Regions from separate parts of the Streptomyces sp. NPDC001985 genome, predicted to be linked through region 1. Evidence: riboswitches for the same ligand, from Rfam matches in the RefSeq annotation. Region 1 holds a riboswitch; the other holds the start of a gene.
The links. Region 1 has a riboswitch for glycine ahead of gcvT (glycine cleavage system aminomethyltransferase GcvT). Riboswitches for the same ligand answer to the same signal wherever they lie in the genome.

Region 1 (5,846 bases):
CGGAATCGCCGTGGAGGGCCGGCCCGGGTCGCGGGCCGGCCCCCTCGGTCCTACAGCCCCGGGTACAGCGGGTGCTTCGCGGCCAGCGCGGACACGCGGGCGCTCAGCGCCTCGGTGTCGTACGACGGCTTCAGCGCCTCGGCGATGATGTCGGCGACCTCGCGGAAGTCGTCCTCACCGAAGCCGCGGGTGGCCAGCGCCGGGGTGCCGATCCGCAGGCCCGAGGTGACCATCGGGGGCCTCGGGTCGTTCGGGACGGCGTTGCGGTTGACCGTGATGCCCACCTCGTGGAGGCGGTCCTCGGCCTGCTGGCCGTCCAGCTCGGACTCGCGCAGGTCGACGAGGACCAGGTGGACATCCGTACCGCCGGAGAGCACGGAGACACCGTGCTCCGTGACATCGTCCCGCACCAGGCGCTCGGCGAGGATACGGGCGCCGTCCAGGGTGCGCTGCTGGCGCTCCTTGAAGTCCTCGGTCGCGGCGATCTTGAAGGAGACCGCCTTGCCCGCGATGACATGCTCCAGCGGGCCGCCCTGCTGACCGGGGAAGACCGCGGAGTTGATCTTCTTGGCCAGCTCCTGGGTCGAGAGGATCACTCCGCCCCGGGGGCCGCCCAGCGTCTTGTGGGTGGTCGTGGTCACGACATGGGCGTGCGGCACCGGGTTGGGGTGCAGACCCGCCGCGACCAGGCCCGCGAAGTGGGCCATGTCGACCATCAGATAGGCGCCGACCTCGTCCGCGATCCGGCGGAAGGCGGCGAAGTCCAGCCGGCGCGGGTAGGCGGACCAGCCGGCCACGATCAGCTTCGGACGGGACTCCTTGGCGAGCTTCTCGACCTCGGCCATGTCGACCTGGCCGGTGGCCTCGTCCACGTGGTACGCGACGACGTCGTAGAGCTTGCCCGAGAAGTTGATCTTCATGCCATGGGTGAGGTGCCCGCCGTGCGCGAGGTTCAGACCCATGATGGTGTCGCCGGGCTTGAGCAGGGCGAACATCGCCGCCGCGTTCGCCTGGGCACCCGAGTGGGGCTGCACATTGGCGTGCTCGGCGCCGAAGAGCGCCTTCACCCGGTCGATCGCGATCTGCTCGACCACGTCGACGTGCTCACAGCCGCCGTAGTAGCGGCGCCCGGGGTAGCCCTCGGCGTACTTGTTGGTGAGGACCGAGCCCTGGGCCTCCATGACCGCGACCGGAGCGAAGTTCTCCGAGGCGATCATTTCCAGGGTGGACTGCTGACGGTGGAGCTCGGCGTCGACGGCGGCGGCGACATCGGGGTCCAGCTCATGGAGAGGGGTGTTGAGAAGCGACATCTCGGGTCCCTGTCGTGGTCGTGGTCAGTTGCTGGAGAAGGCGGTGTACTCGTCGGCGGAGAGCAGATCCTTCGGCTCCTCGCTCACGCGCACCTTGAACAGCCAGCCGCCCTCGAAGGGGGCACTGTTCACCAGCGAGGGGTCGTCCACCACGTTCTGGTTCGCCTCGGTGATCTCACCGGACACGGGCGAGTACAGATCGCTGACGGACTTGGTCGACTCCAGCTCACCGCAGGTCTCGCCCGCGGTCACGGTGTCGCCCACCTCGGGGAGCTGGGCGAAGACGACATCTCCGAGCGCGCCTGCCGCGAACTCGGTGATCCCGACCGTCGACACGCCGTCCTCGGCGTCCGACAGCCACTCGTGCTCCTTGCTGTAGCGCAGCTGCTGGGGGTTGCTCATGACCTGAATTCTCCTGTACGCGGGAAGGGGGGATGAACGGACGGGGGGTGATGGGGAGTGCCGCTGGTCACGTCGGGCGCCGCCTCGTGTCACGGTGCGTGACGCCGGGGCCACCGCCGAAGCGCGGGAAAGAGGGGAAGAGCGGGGAAGGCGCTACTTCGCGCGCTTGTAGAAGGGCAGCGCGACGACCTCGTACGGCTCGTGTGTGCCGCGGATGTCGACCCCGACGCCCTCGGTGCCGGGCCCGGCGTGCTCCGCGTCCACATAGGCGATGGCGATCGGCTTCCCCAGCGTCGGGGAGGGCGCGCCGGAGGTGACCTCGCCGATCACCGATCCGCCGGCCACCACTCCGTACCCCGCGCGGGGGACCCGCCGGCCCTGGGCGATCAGCCCGACCAGCTTGCGCGGCGGGCTGGTCGCGGCGCGCTCGGCGGCGGCCGTCAGAGCCTTCCGCCCGATGAAGTCGCCTTCCTTCTCGAACTTCACGACCCGGCCGAGACCCGCGTCGAAGGGGGTGAGCGCGGTGGTCAGCTCATGCCCGTACAGCGGCATGCCCGCCTCCAGGCGCAGGGTGTCGCGGCAGGAGAGTCCGCAGGGGACCAGTCCGGCGGGGGCGCCGGCCTCGGTCAGCGCCTGCCAGAGCCGCTCCGCGTACCGGGGCTCGACGAACAGCTCGAAGCCGTCCTCGCCGGTGTAGCCGGTACGGGCGATCAGCGCGGGAACCCCGGCGACGGTGCCCGGCAGGCCCGCGTAGTACTTCAGTCCGTCCAGATCGGCGTCGGTGACCGACTTCAGGATGCCGGGGGACTCGGGGCCCTGCACCGCGATCAGCGCGTAGGCGTCCCGGTCGTCGCGCACCTCGGCGTCGAAGCCGGCCGAGCGTTCGGTGATCGCGTCCAGGACGGTCTGGGCGTTGCCGGCGTTGGCCACGACCATGTACTCGGTCTCGCCGAGCCGGTAGACGATCAGGTCGTCCAGGATGCCGCCGTCCTCGCGGCAGATCATGGTGTAGCGGGCGCGGCCGGCGCCCACCGAGCCGATGTTCCCCACCAGGGCGTAGTCCAGCAGCGCGGCCGCGCCCGGGCCGGTGACGGTGATCTCGCCCATGTGGGAGAGGTCGAAGAGACCGGCCCGCGTGCGGACCGCCAGGTGCTCGTCGCGCTCACTGCCGTACCGCAGGGGCATGTCCCAGCCCGCGAAGTCGGTCATGGTCGCGCCCAGTGAGCGATGGAGGGCGTCGAGCGCGGTGTGGCGGGGGGCATTACTCATGGATAAAGCTCCCAAGGCATGGCGGACGAGGACAATCCTCCCCATCTGTCATCGGAACCTGAGAGGTTCGTCGCGACCCCGCGTACGGATGGTCGTGACTTGCACCTTGGGTGGAGCCGCACGGCGGCGGCCCGCTTTTCAGATCTGCCTCATCGCACGCGGTACGGGGCCTGAGAGATTCAAGGGAGGAACTTGCTCCTTCGGCGCCCGGCACCGAGGTGACCGGGACTCTCCCGCGCGGATTCAAGCGGCCGGTATGCAGTTTGGGGCCACATCATTGCACGCATCGGGGTCGGATGGGGGGTGGGGCGGGGCTCGTTCCGCGCCGGGCGCGGGGAACGGCGCGAGGGGGAGGCGCGCCACTTCACGGACGCGCCTCAACAGCAAATCAGTTGTGTCCCATTACCATTTCTTTACGCTTCTTGGGCAAGTGTGTGGGTGACCTGACGAGGGGGAGGGTGTGATGACGTTGCAGCACTCCGGTGGTGCCTGCGCCGCGACCGCGGGCGTGCCCGCGCAGCCACAGCCGGTAGCGGCCCGGCGGCTCCGGGGCGGGCTGGGGGCGCCGGTCCCGGTCCTGCGGGATCTGCGGGGGCGCGCCGGGCGCAGCCCTCGGCGGCTGATGTTCGCCGCCGGGGATGTGGTGGTGGTGTCCGGGCTGCCGGGGAGCGGAAAATCCACCCTGATCAGGCGTGCCGCGCGGGGCCGGGGGATCGATTCGCAGGACGCGCGGGACCGGTGGGACGCGCGTGCGCCGGGGTTTCTGCCGTACGCGGTCTACCGCCCGCTCGTCCGTATCGCGCACTACGCCGGGCTGCGGCGGGCGCTGCGCTCCGGGGAGAGTGTGGTGGTGCACGACTGCGGTACGCAGGCGTGGGTGCGGCGCTGGCTGGCCCGGCGGGCCCGGAGCCGGGGGACGGCACTCCATCTGGTGCTGCTGGATGTGCCGCCGCAGGTGGCGCGGCAGGGGCAGCGGGAGCGGGGGCGGGGGGTCTCCGGGTACGCGTTCGCGCGGCACCGCAGGGGGGTGGGGCGTCTGATCGCCGACGCGGAGGCGGGGAGGCTGCCCGCCGGGTGCGCGTCGGCGGTTCTGCTGGACCGCGACGCGACGACGGCCCTGACCCACTTGACCTTCGAGCCCTCACCGTAGCGGCCCGCCCTGTGCCACGGAGTGCCCGAGCGGACTCAGCCGGTCCGGGGTGCCTCCCAGAGGCAGCTCTGGGGAGTTTGAGGACGGACCCTGTGCGACAGGTGGCCGCACGGTGCGGGCCTCCGTCGGGGGCCGGCCCCCGAACTCCCGCTCTCCACCGCCGGAGGGGCTGGATGTCGTGCCCCGGCGGGTTCGAGGGGAGGGCCCGGCGGCATTAGGGTCATGGGGAAAGCCGTGGGGACGACCGGCGCAGCCGGGGGAGAGGGCCAGCGACATGACCATTCCGGATCAGGCACAGCCGCACACCGCCGGCTGGCCGGCCAACGAGCTGGAGGAGGCCCTCACCGCCTCCCTCGACACCCCCTCCGCCACCCCCCGCCTCCTGGAGGTCCTCGGCCGCAGCCCCCTCTGGGTCCCCCTCCCCAACGGCGGCTCCCCGGAGAGCCGCGACCTCGACCTCCCCACCCTGGAGATCGACGGCGCCGCCTATGTCCCCGTCTTCAGCTCCGAGCAGCAGTTCATGAGCTGCGTCGGCCCCCATATGTCCTTCACCGTCGCCCCCGCCCGCGAGTTTGCCCGGGGCCTGCCCCCGCAGCTCGGCATCGCCGTGAACCCGGGCGGCGCGGTCGGCGCCCCGCTGCCCCCGCCCGCCGTCGCCGAGCTGTGCCGGCACCCGGAGGGCCCGCCCGCCGGCGGGCGGGTGCGGCTCTTCGAGCCGGACTGGCAGGAGGAGCCGGTCGACTTCCTGGCGGCGGCGGCCGGCGAGTTCCAGGAGGCGGGGACCGTCCGCACCGCGCGCCGCGCCCTCGCCTCCGTGGAGGCCGGTCCGCCCTCCCTCTTCGTCGGCGTCCAGCTCGACTCCCCGGACGGCACCCCCGCGCTCGACGCCCTCGGCCGGGCGCTCGGCCGGGTCCAGACGCCCTGGCCGGTCAATCTCATCCTTCTCGATGTGGCCCAGGACCCCGTCGCCGACTGGATGCTGGCGCGGATGCGCCCCTTCTATCAGCGCGATCACGCGTAGTCCCGAAGGTCGTCAAGTCGGCGTCAAGGCGGCCGATTAAGCTGGTTCCCATGGAGTCGGAGAGGGGCGGAACCAGGGTGAGCGCGTCAGGCACCGCTGCGGCCGGGCAGGTCGAGCACATGCTGCGCCAGGTGTCGCCCGGGCGCTACGACGCGTACGAGGCACTGCTCAAGGCGCTCGCCGACCCGGCCACCGGCCAGGTCTGGATGCTGCTCTGGCACGGTATGCCCGGTTCTCCTGACGCCCAGTACGGCAATATGGAGATCGACGGCGCCGGGTACGCCCCCTGTGTCACCTCCGCGCAGGAGCTGGCCGTCTCCGGCTGGAACCGGGCCCATGAGAGGGTCTCGGGCGCCGACATCGCCCGCACCCTCTTCCCCGAGCGCTGGGGGATCTGGCTGAATCCGCACGCTCCCGGCGGTGGAGTCGGCATCCCCTGGCCGGATCTGCGCCGGATCGCCACGGGCCTGGAGCGGATGCCCGCCGGTCCGCTGCGGCTCTCCGAGCCGGCCATCGAGATCCCGCACTTCTACGCCCTGCTCTCGCAGAACGCCCACCGCACCCCGGCCGTCAGATCGCTGCGCCGGGCCTGGGTGCAGCCCGCGCTGGGTGCCCCGTATCTCGTCATCGGGCTGGATCTCTACGACACCGGCCGGCCATCGGTGGACGCGGCCCGGGCGATGATGCAGCAGTC
Region 2 (5,846 bases), on a different contig from region 1:
CGGATGACGCTGATGAGCGACGGCGCGACCGTCTACGAGTGCTCGTCGCCCGACGAGGTGGTGAGCCTCCTCCAGGGCGGACAGGGGATCTTCGGTATCGCGGTCGGCGTGGTCTGGCGCGATGTCGAGACGGCGCTGTCGCAGCTGCACGGTGAGCGGGTCGACACCGGTGAGACCCTGATCGGCCACAATCCCGCCGACGAGCTGGCCAGGCGCCGGCAGAACCGGGCCGTCTGACCCGTTCGGCGGACCCCGCCCCGCCTTCCTCCCGGCCCGGCCGGAAGGACACGGCGAATGGCCCGGCGGGCATTGTCAGTGGCGTAGGGCAGCATCGGAGATGTGAGATCCGCGCCGACGATTCTGCATCTGGACATGGATGCGTTCTACGCCGCAGCCGAACAGGCGGCGAAGCCGAGTCTGCGCGGAAAGCCCGTGATCGTCGGCGGGCTCGGTCCGCGCGGTGTCGTGGCCACCGCCTCGTACGAGGCGAGACGGTTCGGGGTCCACTCGGCGATGCCCATGGCCCAGGCCCGGCGGCTCGCGCCGAACGCGGCGTATCTGGTGCCGCGCTTCTCCTTCTACCGCGCCATCAGCGAACAGGTCATGGAGCTGCTGCGTTCCCTGTCGCCGCTGGTGGAGCCGCTCAGTCTGGACGAGGCCTTCGTCGATCTGGAGGCGAGCGGCGCGGCCTCGGATCTGCCGTCGGCGCGGGCCGCCGGAGAGCGGCTGCGGGCGGATATACGCACCGTCACCGGGCTCACCGGATCAGTGGGCCTCGCCGGCTCGAAGATGCTGGCGAAGATCGCCTCCGAGCAGGCGAAACCGGATGGTCTGGTGGTGATGGAGCCGGGGACCGAGCGTGAGCTGCTGGGGCCGCTGACCGTGCGGACGCTGCCCGGCGTCGGCCCGGCGACCGGCGAGCATCTGCGGCGCGCGGGCATGACGACCTGCGCCGAGGTCGCCGAGGCGGGCGAGGACGAGCTGGTGCGGCTGCTCGGCAGGGCGCACGGCACCGCGCTGCACCGGATGGCCCTGGGCTTCGACGACCGGCCCGTGGTCGCCGAGCGGGACACCAAATCCGTGTCGGTGGAGGACACCTTCGACGTGGATCTGCACGACCGGGTCCGGATCAGGATCGAGGTCGAGCGGCTCGCGGACCGCTGTGTCCAGCGGCTGCGGGCCTCCGGGCACTCGGGGCGGACGATCGTGCTGAAGGTCCGGCGGTACGACTTCTCGACGCTGACGCGCTCGGAGACGCTCCGGGGGCCGACGGACGATCCCGCGGTCGTCCGGGAGGCGGCGGCGCGCCTCCTGGAGTCCGTGGACACCACGGGCGGTGTCCGGCTGCTGGGCGTCGGGGTGTCCGGGCTCGCCGACTACACCCAGGAGGACCTCTTCGCGCAGGCCGCAGCCGGTGAGCGCCCCGGGGGCGCCGCCCCGGACAGCGCGGCGGCGCCCCCGGGTGGCGCACCGGACGCACCGGACGAGCGGCGGGAACCGGCCGGGCGGGACGGGGACCCGGCGGAGGGGCGGAGCGCGCCCGTGGCGGCGGGGGGCACCGCCGGCCCGTCCGGCGGGCCCGCCGAGCGGCGCTGGTCCGCCGGCAACGACGTGCGTCACGCGGTCCACGGGGCGGGATGGGTGCAGGGCAGCGGTGTCGGACGGGTCACCGTGCGGTTCGAGGACCCGCTCTCCCCGCCGGGGCGCGTGCGGACCTTCCGGGTGGACGACCCCGATCTGGAGCCCTCCGATCCGCTGCCCCTGGTCGCCCCGCCGGAGAACCCGCCCGAGGGGCCGCCGGACGCGCCGCCGGGGAGCCCGGAGAACCCGGCGGGGCCGGCCGGCGCCGCCGGTCAGTCCTCGTCGCCCGCGACCTGTCCGAAGGAGCGGTCGTCGGGGGGCGCGACGGGCACCTCCGGCGACACGGAGAGTTCGAGGCCGTAGTGGTGGTAGAGCTGGAGCTCCTGTTCGGGGGAGAGATGGCGGCCGACACCGAAGTCCGGTGCGTCCTTGATCAGCGAGCGCTCATAGGGAACACGCAGGGTGTCGTCGACGAAGGTGCTCGGCTCCAGCGGGACGAAGGCGTCCCGGCTGAAGAGCCCGGTGCGCACTGCCGCCCATTCGGGTGTACCGGTGGCATCGTCCAGGTACACCTCGTCCACGGTGCCGATCTTGGCCCCGTCGCGGTCGAACGCCTTGCGGCCGATCAGGCTGCGCGGATCGATATCGGTCTGCACGGTCCCTCCATATGGTCGCAACTGCTCTTTGATCCATACAAAAGGGCACTTCGCAGGTGTCGGCCACTTGAGCGATTGTTGAAAGGTCACGCTGGTAGGCTGGCAAGCGGCTGCTGACCCCGCGCGGGAGAGTCCACCGGCAGGACGACGGTGGCGCCGAAGGAGCAAATCCTCCCCGGAATCTCTCAGGCACCTGTACCGCGCGGACGAGGTCACTCTGGAAAGCAGGGCGGGCGTCGGACGGCATCCGCTCTCACCGACGGTGAAAGCCGGGGCGTCGCAGTCGGGCGGCCCGGTGAAGCTCTCAGGTTGAGATGACAGAGGGGGAGGCCCGTCCAGGGCACCCCGCGTGCGGTGGTGCCTCTCGCAGGTCGTGTCAGACCAGGAGGCCTCCTACATGACCGCCAACCGCATTCCGCTCTCCCAGTTGGAGCAGGGCACCCCGTTCGAGCAGCGCCACATCGGCCCCGACGCGGCGGCCCAGGCCAAGATGCTGGCGCAGGTGGGATACGGCTCGCTGGACGAGCTGACCGCCGCGGCGGTCCCCGATGTCATCAAGAGCGCGGAGGCGCTGGCCCTCCCGGACGCCCGCACCGAGGCCGAGGTCCTCGCCGAGCTGCGCGGCCTCGCCGACCGCAACACCGTGCTGGCGCCCATGATCGGCCTCGGTTACCACGGCACCTTCACGCCCCCGGTCATCCTGCGCAACGTCATGGAGAACCCGTCCTGGTACACGGCGTACACGCCCTACCAGCCGGAGATCTCCCAGGGCCGGCTGGAGGCTCTGCTGAACTTCCAGACGATGGTCGCCGAGCTGACCGGGCTGCCCACCTCCGGAGCCTCCCTCCTCGACGAGGGCACCGCCGCCGCCGAGGCGATGTCGCTCGCCCGACGGGTCGGAAAGGTCAAGAACGGGATCTTCCTGGTCGACTCCGACGTACTGCCGCAGACCCTCGCGGTCATCGAGACCCGCGCGGAGCCCACCGGTGTCGAGGTCGTCACCGCCGACCTCAGCGCGGGCATCCCGGCCGAGATCGCCGAGCGCGGTGTCTTCGGCGTCCTGCTCCAGTACCCGGGGGCCTCCGGGGCCGTACGCGACATCAAGCCGGTGATCGAGCAGGCGCGGGCGCTCGGCGCGATCGTCACCGTCGCCGCCGATCTGCTGGCCCTCACCCTCCTCACCCCGCCCGGTGAGCTCGGCGCCGACATCGCCGTCGGCACCACTCAGCGCTTCGGCGTCCCCATGGGCTTCGGCGGCCCGCACGCCGGTTTCATGGCCGTCCGGGAGAAGTTCGCCCGCAGCCTGCCCGGCCGGCTCGTCGGTGTCTCCGTCGACGCCGACGGCAACAAGGCGTACCGGCTCGCACTCCAGACCCGTGAGCAGCACATCCGGCGCGAGAAGGCCACCAGCAACATCTGCACCGCGCAGGTGCTGCTCGCCGTGATGGCGGGGATGTACGCGGTCTACCACGGGCCGGACGGACTGCGCGCCATCGCCCGGCGCACCCACCGCTACGCCACCCTGCTCGCCGCGGGCCTGACCGCCGGCGGTGTGGAGGTCCTCCACGACTCCTACTTCGACACCCTGACCGCACGGGTGCCGGGCACCGCGGCCGATGTGGTCGCGGCCGCCCGTGAGGGCGGGGTCAATCTGCGCCTGGTCGACGACTCGCACGTCTCCGTCGCCTGCGACGAGACCACCCTGCGCGCCCAGCTCACCGCCGTGTGGGCCGCCTTCGGCGTGACCGGCGACATCGACGCGCTGGACGGGACCACCGAGGACACCCTGCCGGCCGCGCTGCTGCGCACCGACGACTATCTCTCCCACCCGGTCTTCCACCAGCACCGCTCCGAGACGGCGATGCTGCGCTATCTGCGCCGCCTCTCGGACCGGGACTACGCCCTGGACCGCGGCATGATCCCGCTCGGCTCCTGCACCATGAAGCTGAACGCGACCACCGAGATGGAGCCGGTCACCTGGCCCGAGTTCGGGCAGATCCACCCCTTCGTCCCCGTCGACCAGGCGGCCGGCTATCTGACGCTCATCCGGGAGCTGGAGGAGCGGCTCGCCGAGGTCACCGGCTACGACAAGGTCTCCATCCAGCCGAACGCCGGCTCGCAGGGTGAACTCGCCGGTCTTCTCGCGGTCCGCGCCTACCACCGAGCCAACGGCGACGAGCAGCGGACGGTCTGCCTGATCCCGTCGTCCGCGCACGGCACCAACGCCGCCAGCGCCGTGATGGCCGGGATGAAGGTCGTGGTGGTGAAGACCGCCGACGACGGCGAGGTCGACGTCGACGACCTGCGCGCCAGGATCGACCAGTACCGCGACGAGCTGTCCGTGCTGATGATCACCTACCCCTCGACGCACGGTGTCTTCGAGGAGCACGTCGCCGACATCTGCGCCCGGGTCCACGAGGCCGGCGGCCAGGTCTATGTCGACGGAGCCAATCTCAACGCGCTGGTGGGGCTCGCCAAGCCGGGCAAGTTCGGCGGCGACGTCTCGCACCTGAATCTGCACAAGACGTTCTGCATCCCGCACGGCGGCGGTGGCCCCGGTGTCGGGCCGGTCGGCGTCCGGGCGCACCTCGCGCCGTATCTGCCGAACCACCCGCTCCAGCCGACCGCCGGCCCGGAGACGGGCGTCGGGCCGATCTCGGCCGCGCCGTGGGGCTCGGCGGGCATTCTGCCGATCTCCTGGGCCTATGTGCGGCTGATGGGCGGCGAGGGTCTCAAGCGGGCGACCCAGGTCGCCGTGCTGGCCGCCAACTACATCGCCAAGCGGCTGGAGCCGCACTACCCGGTGCTCTACACCGGCCCCGCCGGTCTGGTCGCCCATGAGTGCATCGTGGATCTGCGCCCGCTGACGAAGGCCACCGGAGTCACCGTGGACGACATCGCCAAGCGGCTGGTCGACTACGGCTTCCACGCGCCGACGATGTCCTTCCCGGTGGCCGGCACCCTGATGATCGAGCCCACCGAGAGCGAGAATCTGAGCGAGATCGACCGCTTCTGCGATGCGATGATCGCCATTCGCCGGGAGATCGAGCTGGTCGCGTCGGGCGAGTGGCCCGTCGAGGACAGCCCGCTGCGGAACGCGCCCCACACGGCCGCCGCGCTGGGCGGTGACTGGGACCACCCGTACAGCCGTGACACGGCCGTCTTCCCCGCCGGGGTGAGCGCCGCGGACAAGTACTGGCCGCCGGTGCGCCGGATCGATGGCGCCTTCGGCGACCGCAACCTCGTCTGCTCCTGCCCGCCGCTGGAGGAGTACGACCGCTGACGGACGGCGGACGCCTGTCGCAGGGGGGCCGGTACGGAGCGAAGTCTCCGGCCGGCCCCTTCGTCGTACCCGGACCGGAGCGCGTACACCGGACCGGACCGGAGCGCCCGCCCGGTGCCGCGCGCGGGCCGGAGACGGCGGGTGCGCGGGGGCGGGGCGGAACGGCGGCGGGAGCGATGGCGCGGGTAGCGCCGGGGGAGGCGGTTCTACGCCGCCGTCGCCGTCAGGCCCACCCGGTGAGGGGCGATGATCTGCCCGTCGGGGAGGAGCTCGCCGGTGTCCTCGAAGAGGAGCACGCCATTGCACAGCAGGCTCCAGCCCTGCTC

Region 2: linked by a shared signal. The riboswitch ahead of gcvP (aminomethyl-transferring glycine dehydrogenase) and the one ahead of gcvT (glycine cleavage system aminomethyltransferase GcvT) in region 1 are both predicted to bind glycine.

What each region holds. Positions count from the first base shown of each region.
Region 1 is NZ_JBEOYB010000019.1:37,483-43,328, forward strand. Features, by position in the region: gene glyA (serine hydroxymethyltransferase) at 51-1,310, opposite strand; gene gcvH (glycine cleavage system protein GcvH) at 1,335-1,712, opposite strand; gene gcvT (glycine cleavage system aminomethyltransferase GcvT) at 1,866-2,981, opposite strand; glycine riboswitch at 3,131-3,227, opposite strand; gene ABT122_RS11215 (AAA family ATPase) at 3,445-4,131, shown strand; gene ABT122_RS11220 (enhanced serine sensitivity protein SseB) at 4,406-5,152, shown strand; gene ABT122_RS11225 (enhanced serine sensitivity protein SseB C-terminal domain-containing protein) at 5,230-5,846, shown strand, end outside.
Region 2 is NZ_JBEOYB010000096.1:9,352-15,197, reverse strand. Features, by position in the region: gene ABT122_RS29985 (MerR family transcriptional regulator) at 1-237, shown strand, start outside; gene ABT122_RS29980 (DNA polymerase IV) at 340-1,944, shown strand; gene ABT122_RS29975 (PRC-barrel domain-containing protein) at 1,854-2,237, opposite strand; glycine riboswitch at 2,352-2,448, shown strand; gene gcvP (aminomethyl-transferring glycine dehydrogenase) at 2,635-5,520, shown strand; gene ABT122_RS29965 (DUF5999 family protein) at 5,727-5,846, opposite strand, start outside.